4 regions of the Ensifer sp. SL37 genome follow, and region 4 is predicted to be linked to each of the others. Evidence: riboswitches for the same ligand, from Rfam matches in the RefSeq annotation. Region 4 holds a riboswitch; each other region holds the start of a gene.
The links. Region 4 has a riboswitch for cobalamin ahead of OVA00_RS27615 (DUF1636 family protein). Riboswitches for the same ligand answer to the same signal wherever they lie in the genome.

Region 1 (2,192 bases), 500 kb from region 4:
GATGACGTCGACGGCGCCCGGCACCGCCAGATCGGGCTGGTAGCAGACATAGATGCGATCGACATTTTCAAGGGCGGGCGTCCAGGTCGCCTCATCCGTCCAATCGAAGGAAGGCGACGCCGAACGGGCGCCGATGCGGACCGCTATGCCCCGCTCCCGAAGGCGATCGGCCACCCGCCGCCCCGTCTTGCCGGTACCGCCCAAAACCAGTGTGACTTTCTGAGACATCGTTTCCTCCTGAGGTTCCACCAACAAACATGAGCATCTCTCACATTTGCAAATGTGATAAATCCTCGTATTTTAAGAGTCAAGTCAAAATGTGAGCATTACTCATGATTCCAGATGCAAGTCCCGCCACGCTTCCCGCTGACGACGAGCCTGCGCTGCGCCGGACGCCGAGCCAGAAGCGCAGCCGCGAGCGCGTCGAGCAGATCCTTGCCTGCGCGACGGCGCTCATCCAGGAGAAGGGCAGCGACGCCATGCGCATGAGCGAAGTCGCTGAAAAGGCGGGGATTTCGATCGGCTCGCTGTATCAGTACTTTCCCGACAAGGCGGCAATCGTGCGCACGCTGGCCGAGCGCTACAATGCGGTCTGCAACGAGTGCATCGCGGCCGAACTGGCCAAGGTCACGTCGATAGCCGAACTGCGCGACGCCTTCTCGCTGCTGTTCGACATCTACTACGACATGTTCCTCGCCGAGCCGGTCATGCGCGACATCTGGTCGGCGATGCAGGCCGACAAGGCGCTGCGCGAGATCGATCTTGCGCAAAGCCGCGCCGGCGGAAAGCTGCTTGCCGATGTCTGGGCCCGCCTTGTGCCGGAGACGCCGCGCGAAGAGATCGACAGCGCCGCCTTCCTGATCATGCATCTCGGCGACTGCACCATGCGACTTGCAGTCTCGGTCGACCGGGCCGAGGGTGACCAGCTCGTCGAAGCCTACAAACGCATGACCATCAAGGATTTTGTCGCGGATGGACCGCGCGGCGGCGCGCACTCAATTGACAACTCCATGACACAATCCTAATCATCTGGGATCGATTGGTTCCCGGGACGCGAACGTGTTTCGGGAGTAAACGGGAATGTGACGGATGGACCCAAGCTGGGCATTCAAATCACGGCCGACCCCGCGACTGTAGAGCGACGTCGATCCACCGTTCCGGGGCGATCCGGAAGAAGCCACTGGCAAGACCGCGAGAGGGCGGCCGAGCTGGGAAGGCGAGGCAGATCGAGGGCATCGAGCCCAACGCCGTGAGCCAGGAAACCTGCCACTCGATACGGGCATAGGGCCCAACCGGGAATTTCCCGATGCCATCACGGAGGTTGTCATGGCTACGTCTACCATTTCGAGCACCCCGCTCTCCCTCAGCGATCGTCTGACCGCTGGCGTCATTGCGCTCTTCATCGGCGCATTCCTCGTCTTTGGCGCCGGCCTTGCCAACTCGGCAGTGCTGCACGACACGGCGCACGACACCCGCCACTCCTACGGCTTTCCCTGCCACTGACCGATGCGCCGGAACGTGACCAACGTTCCGCATCGAACAATCTGCGGACCTGAACGCATCCGGCCCGAGCCGGATGGAGGCCTGCGTGCATCCCGGTTTTTCCGGCGCGCGAAGGCCATCCGCAGCATAGGGAAAATGGGAAGGCTCAAGGACCACGCCACAGGGCGTGGCTTTTGTCGTTATCGAGGGATTTCAAGATGATTGTCAGAACGCTTCTGGCCGCGATCGTGGCTGGATTGATTGCCGGTGTCTTCATGACCGGCGCCCAGGAACTGCGCGTCACACCGCTGATCCTGCATGCAGAAGAATTCGAAGGCGAGGCACCGGCCGCTACCGAACAGCCCGCCGCCCAGCCGGGTGCGGCACAGCCGGCCGCAGAAAACCACGACCAGCATTCGTCGCTCAAAGCCGTGTCGCCGTTCGGCGCCTTTCTCGACGCTTTGTCGCCGATCACCCCGGCCTATGCCCATGAGGGCGAGCATGAGGAAGGCGGCATCATGTTCGGCATGAGCCGCTTCTCCGGCACGCTGATGGCGAACCTCGTCACAGGTTCCGGCTTCGGCCTGCTGCTCGCCGGCGTCAGCCTGGTGATCGGCTACCCGATCACGCTCAGGAACGGCGCGCTGTGGGGCGCCTGCGGCTGGCTTGCGGTGCACATGCTGCCGGCGATCGGTCTGCCGCCGGAACTG
Region 2 (2,192 bases), on a different contig from region 4:
CCGCGTCCAAAGGCTACGCGCGCTGCCTCAACAGATCGCGGATTTCACCAAGGAGCAGGATGTCCTGCGGTGGCGCGGCGGCCGGCGCCTCGTCTTCCTTCTTCTTCTCGATCGACGCGCGCATGCGGTTCACCGCCTTCACCATCACGAAGATAATCCAGGCAAGGATCAGGAAGTTGATGAGCACGGTGATGAAATTGCCATAGGCAAAGACGGCACCTTGCTGACGGGCAGCGGCGAGAGATGTCGCCGTTACATTCGAAGAGAGCGGCAGGAAATAGTTGGAGAAATCGAAACCTCCGCCGGTCAGCGCTCCGACGATCGGCATCACCAAGTCTTCGACGATCGACGTGACGATCTTGTTGAAGGCGGCGCCAATGATGACACCGACCGCAAGATCTATCACGTTGCCGCGGGCAATAAACTCCTTGAAATCATTCAGCATGCGTCTCTCCGTAATCCCCGTTCAAAAGCTGCTATCGGCGCTCGATACATGGCTGAACCTTGTCCGATGTCACTGCTGTCATCGTCGCGCCCTGGCACCAGAAGCACGTAAAGATCAAGAACCGGCAAGAACACAGGACTTGAATCGCGCCATGCATGCGATGCGTTACATCCATCTATTGCCACGACATCGAGCAACATCCCGATGAACGAAGGACAGTGGAGCACCTGACGCCTTGCTAGCATTGTTTTGAACTAATAATGCAATAAGCACCCGTGACCGGCGGGGAATGCGCCATCTGGTTCAACAAGAATTCCTCTGGCTTTACACCACGCACGGGGTGAAGCACTTCGGCGTTCGAATGCTTAGCCAAGAACCGCTTGCCTACCGCGGCGCCGCCCAAAGTTGCCGTGGGCGGAGTCTAGCGGCTATTGACCCCAACTTCCTCACAGCGCTAAAGACGTGGCACGGAACAGGTTCCGTCGGATCGACGGATGAAAAGGGAACACGGTGAGGACTACCCATCAGGGGCCGAACCCGTGACTGCCCCCCGCAACTGTAACCGCCGAGCTTGCCTCAACGAGCCACTGTGCTTTCCAGCGCGGGAAGGCGAGGCCAAGCGATAACGCGGAAGTCAGGAGACCTGCCTGTTACCGGTCACCCATGCCTGGATACGGGGTTTGTCCAAGGCGCGGCCGTCCGTAGCGGTGACATTGTCAAAACGATGTCGCCGTGGCGCTTGAAGTGCCCGCGGTGCGGTACCGTGGAGGTCATCCTGCCGTGGGGGAAGAGATGAATGTCCGACTGGCGGGGACCTCCCTGCTTGTGCTTGCCTTGGTGCAGCAGGCGCTTGCTGAAGACGAAAAGCCGACGAAACTAGATGCCATCGTCGTCGGGGATGGCCTGACCGACGTCGAACTCAAGAAATCCGGCCGTGCCATCACGGTCATATCCGGCGAACAGATCGAACAGAACCAGATCCGGTTTGTCTCGGATGCGCTCCGGCTTGTCCCCGGGGTCTCCGTGTCGCGGACCGGCACCAATGGCGGCCTGACGCAGGTCCGTATGCGCGGCGCCGAAGGCAACCACGTGCTCGTCATGATTGGCGGCGTCGAGGCCAATGACGACGGGCAGGGCGAGTTCGATTTCGGCAGCCTGATTGCCGACGACATCGAGCGCATAGAGGTCCTGCGCGGCCCGCAAAGCACCTTCTGGGGCGCGAACGCGATGGCCGGTGTGATCAACATCATCACCAAGCGCGGCGAGCGCGGGGCGCCTGTATCGACGGCCCGCACCGAAGTGGGAACCGACGGCACCTGGATGGGGGCGCTCTCAACGCGAGGCGGCGCCGAGAACTACGACTATTCGTTGTCGGGCGCGCTTCGACGGTCGGGCGGCTTCAACATTTCGGACCTCGGCAACGAGGATGACGGCGACCGCAACGGCACGCTCAATGGCAAGTTCAATGTCGACCTCTCACCCGAGACGTCGATCGACGGAACGCTGCGTCACGTCAACCGCCGCACCGACACCGATCCGCAAGACTATGATACGGCTCAGACCTACGACGCCGACGACTACAGCAAGAGCCGCGAATTTTATGGCTCGATCGGCATCACCAACGAGGCGCTTGACGGCGCCCTGACGCAGAAGGCGCGGTTTTCCGGCAACGACATCTACCGGTTCGACCGCACCGAAGCCTCGGGCGATAGTTGGAACGACGGTAACCGCTACAACGCCACCTACC
Region 3 (2,192 bases), on a different contig from region 4:
TGAGGAAAGTCGGCGTTGCCGGCTGGAAGCGGCCGGAGATGATCTCGTCGACGAGATCGCGGGCAAGCCCCTCGTTGCCGCGCGCCAAGGCCATCGCCACCATGCAGACACGGTCTTCGTAGCGTTCCAGGTAGCGCTTTCCGTCGAAGGTCTTCAGCGTATAGGACGTGTAGTATTTGAACGCCCCGAGGAAGGTCGGAAAGCGGAACTTCTTTGAATAGGCATGATCGTAGAGATCGCGCACGAAGTTGAAGGAATACTGGTCCAGCACTTCCTGCTCGTAATAGCCCTCGGTCACCAGATAATCGAGTTTTTCCCGGAGGTTATGGAAGAACACCGTGTTCTGGTTGACGTGCTGGAGGAAGTACTGTTTCGCCGCCTGCCGGTCCTTGTCGAGCTGGATCCGTCCCTCTTCGTCATAGAGGTTCAGCATTGCGTTCAGCGCATGATAGTCGAGCGCTGCTTCCGTCGCCTTCAAGGGGCGTTCGAGTGTCGTGACGTCCAAAATCGTTCCATCCCGTTTTTGACATTGGCGACGTCCTCGTCGGTCCCGAGCAGCTCGAACCGGTAGAGATAGGGTACCCGGCACTTGGCCGAAATCACGTCGCCGGCGATCCCGTAGGTCGCGCCGAAATTGCTGTTGCCCGCTGCGATCACGCCGCGGATGTGAGAGCGGTTGCCCGCGTCGTTCAAGAAGCGGATGACCTGCTTCGGCACCGCCCCGCGGCCATCGTCGCCGCAATAGGTCGGCACGATCAGCACATAGGGCTCTGCGACCGTAAGTGCGTCCATACTTTCCCTGAGCGGTATGCGGGCGGCGCGAAGGCCGAGCTTTTCGACGAAGCGATGGGTGTTTTCCGAGCGACTGGAAAAATAGACGATCAGGCCCATCGCCCGCGTCCTTCAGGAAAGCGCGCTGATCATGTCCGGGCGGAAACCCGCCCAATGCCGCTCGCCGGCGACGACGACCGGGACCTGCCGATAGCCAAGACCCTGCACCAGCGCGAATGCATCGGAATCCTCGGAGATATCGACGATGCGATAATCGATGCCTTGGCGGTCGAGCGCGCGGGTTGTGGCGGTGCATTGGACGCAGGCTGGTTTGCTGTAGACGGTGATCGACATGGGTTCCTCGTGAGGGTCTGGCAAATGGGCGCAAAAAGTCGTCGGATCGCGCGAACGCGAACCGTGGTGTTGGCGATTGGACACGAAACATCGCTCCCCGGTCGACTCGACCGGAGTTGACGTCGTCAAGCTGGCCCAAGGTCGGTTACGCAACCGGGCCGGCTCGTTTTGGTCGGGCGCTCAGGAATTCCGCGGATGCGGGTTTTCAAGGCGCGGCCTTTCGATCAGGCGCGCAACAACGCGCACCCGTCCGCAGAAGGTGGATCTGAACTGGAAGAAACTGGCATGACTTCACCCCGAAGCTTTCGACGGGCTGCCGGGGAGACGTCGAGACGATCGGGCAGGCTCATCCTGCCACGCACTCAACCCCTCCGGACACCCCGCCCGTGGACGTTTGGTGATCGAGGCAGGTCTCCTGGCTTACGGGTCAAAGCTTCCATCCCGACCTTCCCGAGGCCTCATGCCTCAGTGGTCCAAATCCGGACAGTCGCTCGCCGTCTACAGTTGCGGGGGCAGCTACGGCATAGCCTCAGCGGAAACTCGCCGGCGCACCGTATTCCCGTCTTAGCTCCCAATCCTTGCGAATCGGAAGAACCTCGAACACTAGATATAGTAGTTCATCGCAAATCTGCGTCAATAGGTGTGAGGTGCCGGACGGCCCGTGCGGAGGGTCTTTTCTTTTGCAGTGTGGATAACGGAGAGTAAACGGCGCTTTGAAACGGCTCTCCGTCGGGGGCTTCGTCTCGCCGCCGAAACGGCAACAAGCGCCGCAGCGCTCGCAGGGTTTTGGGGAGAAATTTCGATGGAGCCATCACGCGGGCCGGATGCTGCACTAGGCGATCCAGGCCCGTCGCGTCTCGGCACTCGCTCAATCGCAGAGCAGGATGCTGACGTCCTTGTTTTCGCCGGGTTGCGCACGCGGCGAGACTGCCATGGCCCGTGGCTTGCTCGCGCCCTTGCAGCCTGCCGAGGTTTGCGGCACGGATGAGGCCTCTTCCTCGGGCCAGTGCCACGGATCGGCTGTATCGCCGATGCGCGGGCGAATGTGCTCCTGGTCCCGCGTCAAG
Region 4 (2,192 bases):
CCGGCGTGGCGGCGGCAAGCACGAAAAGAAGGGAAAATGGGGCAATATTGATCTTCATGAAATCGATCCCTGTCGAGGAAGTGAAAAGGAAAAGCGGGCGCCGCCGGCAGCGGCATTGTGAACGGTGGCGGTGACGCCGAAGGCGGCCGAAAGCTCGCCGGGGCTGAGCACCTCTTCGGGCGGGCCGAAGGCCGTCAGCCGCCCGGCGGTCAAGATCGCGACATCTGTCGCAAACTCGGCGGCGAGATTGATGTCGTGCAGCGTCGAGACGATTGTCAGTTTCAGCGTCTGCAAGAGCTCGAGGATTTCGAGCTGGTGGCGGATGTCGAGATGGTTCGTCGGCTCGTCGAGGATGATGATGCGCGGTTCCTGTGCCAGCGCGCGGGCGATCAGCACCCGCTGCTTCTCACCGCCCGAAAGCGTCGAGAACTGGCGACCGGCAAGATGGGCAAGATCGAGATGCGCGAGCGCATGCTGCACCCGCTGGCGGTCGAAATCGTTCCAGCCGCTCAAGCCCTCCCGCCGCGGAATGCGTCCCATCATCACGACGTCGCGCACGCTGAAGGGAAAATCGCCGGGCATCTCCTGCAAGACGACGGCGATTGTCCTTGCCGCCTCGCGGGCCGAGATCGACCAGAGATCGACGCCATCGACCGAAACACGGCCGGCATTCGGCTGCACCGCCCGGTAGAGGCAGCGCAGAAGCGAGGTTTTGCCGGCGCCATTCGGCCCGAGGATCGCAAGCCGGCTGCCGGCCGCGATCGCAAAGCCGATGTCGTTGACCAGCGTCAGGCCCGAACGCGGCCCCCAGCGAAGGCCCTCGACCGTGAGGGCTGCACCCGTCGCGTTGCAGCTCATGGGTTCGTTCCTCTGCGCGACCTCATTGGAAGTGCCCGCCAAGATCTTCGGAGACGAGCATCGCCGCGGGAATGCGGGCAAGCGTCTTGCCTTTCAGCCCGCGCGGCCGTTCCGCCGCCCGCGTCATGCCATCGCCACGCTCGGCATAGGTTGTGGCAAAGCGCACGAGATCGTCGATGTCCTCTTCCGGCGAGACGTCGCCGAAGAGATAGGTCGCCTTCCCCGTTGCCTGGAAGGCGATGGTGCAGGGCCGCGTGCAGGCCGCCATGCAGACCGTTCCGGCGATCGAGAAGTCGCGATCGAGCGGTGCGCCGAGCGCTGCGATGCTCAGGTTGAGCCGCTTGATCAGCTCGGCACCGGGCACGCATGGGCCGCCGGTGAAGCGGCAATCGGTGCAGACCGTTATCTTGTGCTGTCGGAAATTCGGCTCAGCCATTCCTGCCCTCCGCCGGACTGACGGCAAGAGATGGCGAAACGGCAAGAGGACGGAAAACCGTCGTATGAAAGCCAGTTCTTTTCCATCGGAACACCCCGTCCGTTGTGGTTGATCGGTTCGATGGCAGGTCTCCTGGCTCGCGGGTCGTGGCGCATCCACGTCTTCCCGGTCTTCGACCAGTGACATGGTGTGAATGCGCTTTCCGCTCACAGTTGCGGGGGCAGCCACGGTCTCGGCCCCATCAGGGTCGTCCGTTCCGTGTTCCCTTTTCAGCCGCTTCCGCATTGTCGCGGACGCAGCACCATCAACGCCTTCCTCGCATGAATCGGCGGATGAGACAACCGCACGACACAGGCGGGAGGGATCTATCAACATGCGGCGTTTCGTCATGCGAGATTTGTTATAAAATAACATTACGTAGCGCAAGCCGAAAATTGGGCGCCGGACACAATCCGACGCCCGCGATAGCGACCACCTTTCCGCTAAAAGACGTGCCGTGCTACCTCAGAACTCCGGCGGCAAGAGTTCGGCCGTCAGCGTCACCGCGACAGAGGCGTTGCCCGGCAGGTTGCGCACGCCGCAGACGGAGCGAACATGGCCAGCCCTTTCGCCAAAGGCGGCCGCCAGAAGCTCGGAAGCACCGTCGAGGACCTTCGGGTGCTCCAGGAAATCCTCAGTGCAGGCGACATGTCCCTCCAGCCGGACGATCTGGCGAATACGCTCGAAACGGCCGAGATGCTCATGGATCTGCGCCAGCGCGTTGAGCACTGCCAACTCTGCGGCCTTGCGCCCCTCGTCGATGGTCACATCGCGCCCGAGCAGCCCCGTATGCACGAAGCGCCCGTCCAGCAATGGCCCCTGCATCGAAACATGAAGCATCTCACCCGCCTCGATCACC

Region 1: another riboswitch for cobalamin. It lies ahead of OVA00_RS25045 (CbtB domain-containing protein); the one in region 4 lies ahead of OVA00_RS27615 (DUF1636 family protein).
Region 2: another riboswitch for cobalamin. It lies ahead of OVA00_RS09960 (TonB-dependent receptor plug domain-containing protein); the one in region 4 lies ahead of OVA00_RS27615 (DUF1636 family protein).
Region 3: another riboswitch for cobalamin. It lies ahead of nrdH (glutaredoxin-like protein NrdH); the one in region 4 lies ahead of OVA00_RS27615 (DUF1636 family protein).

Annotation. Positions count from the first base shown of each region.
Region 1 covers NZ_JAPPRN010000006.1:2,669,810-2,672,001, reverse strand. Annotated here, with positions in the region: gene OVA00_RS25055 (NAD(P)H-binding protein) at 1-228, opposite strand, end outside; gene OVA00_RS25050 (TetR/AcrR family transcriptional regulator) at 333-1,025, shown strand; cobalamin riboswitch at 1,024-1,285, shown strand; gene OVA00_RS25045 (CbtB domain-containing protein) at 1,327-1,503, shown strand; gene OVA00_RS25040 (CbtA family protein) at 1,701-2,192, shown strand, end outside.
Region 2 covers NZ_JAPPRN010000002.1:434,811-437,002, reverse strand. Annotated here, with positions in the region: gene mscL (large conductance mechanosensitive channel protein MscL) at 14-445, opposite strand; cobalamin riboswitch at 903-1,110, shown strand; gene OVA00_RS09960 (TonB-dependent receptor plug domain-containing protein) at 1,238-2,192, shown strand, end outside.
Region 3 covers NZ_JAPPRN010000001.1:1,137,515-1,139,706, forward strand. Annotated here, with positions in the region: gene nrdE (class 1b ribonucleoside-diphosphate reductase subunit alpha) at 1-505, opposite strand, end outside; gene nrdI (class Ib ribonucleoside-diphosphate reductase assembly flavoprotein NrdI) at 475-891, opposite strand; gene nrdH (glutaredoxin-like protein NrdH) at 904-1,125, opposite strand; cobalamin riboswitch at 1,514-1,739, opposite strand; gene OVA00_RS05185 (hypothetical protein) at 1,994-2,192, opposite strand, start outside.
Region 4 covers NZ_JAPPRN010000006.1:3,170,703-3,172,894, reverse strand. Annotated here, with positions in the region: partial or broken gene OVA00_RS27625 (ABC transporter substrate-binding protein) at 1-58, opposite strand, end outside; gene OVA00_RS27620 (ABC transporter ATP-binding protein) at 55-858, opposite strand; gene OVA00_RS27615 (DUF1636 family protein) at 881-1,294, opposite strand; cobalamin riboswitch at 1,400-1,615, opposite strand; gene OVA00_RS27610 (RidA family protein) at 1,799-2,192, opposite strand, start outside.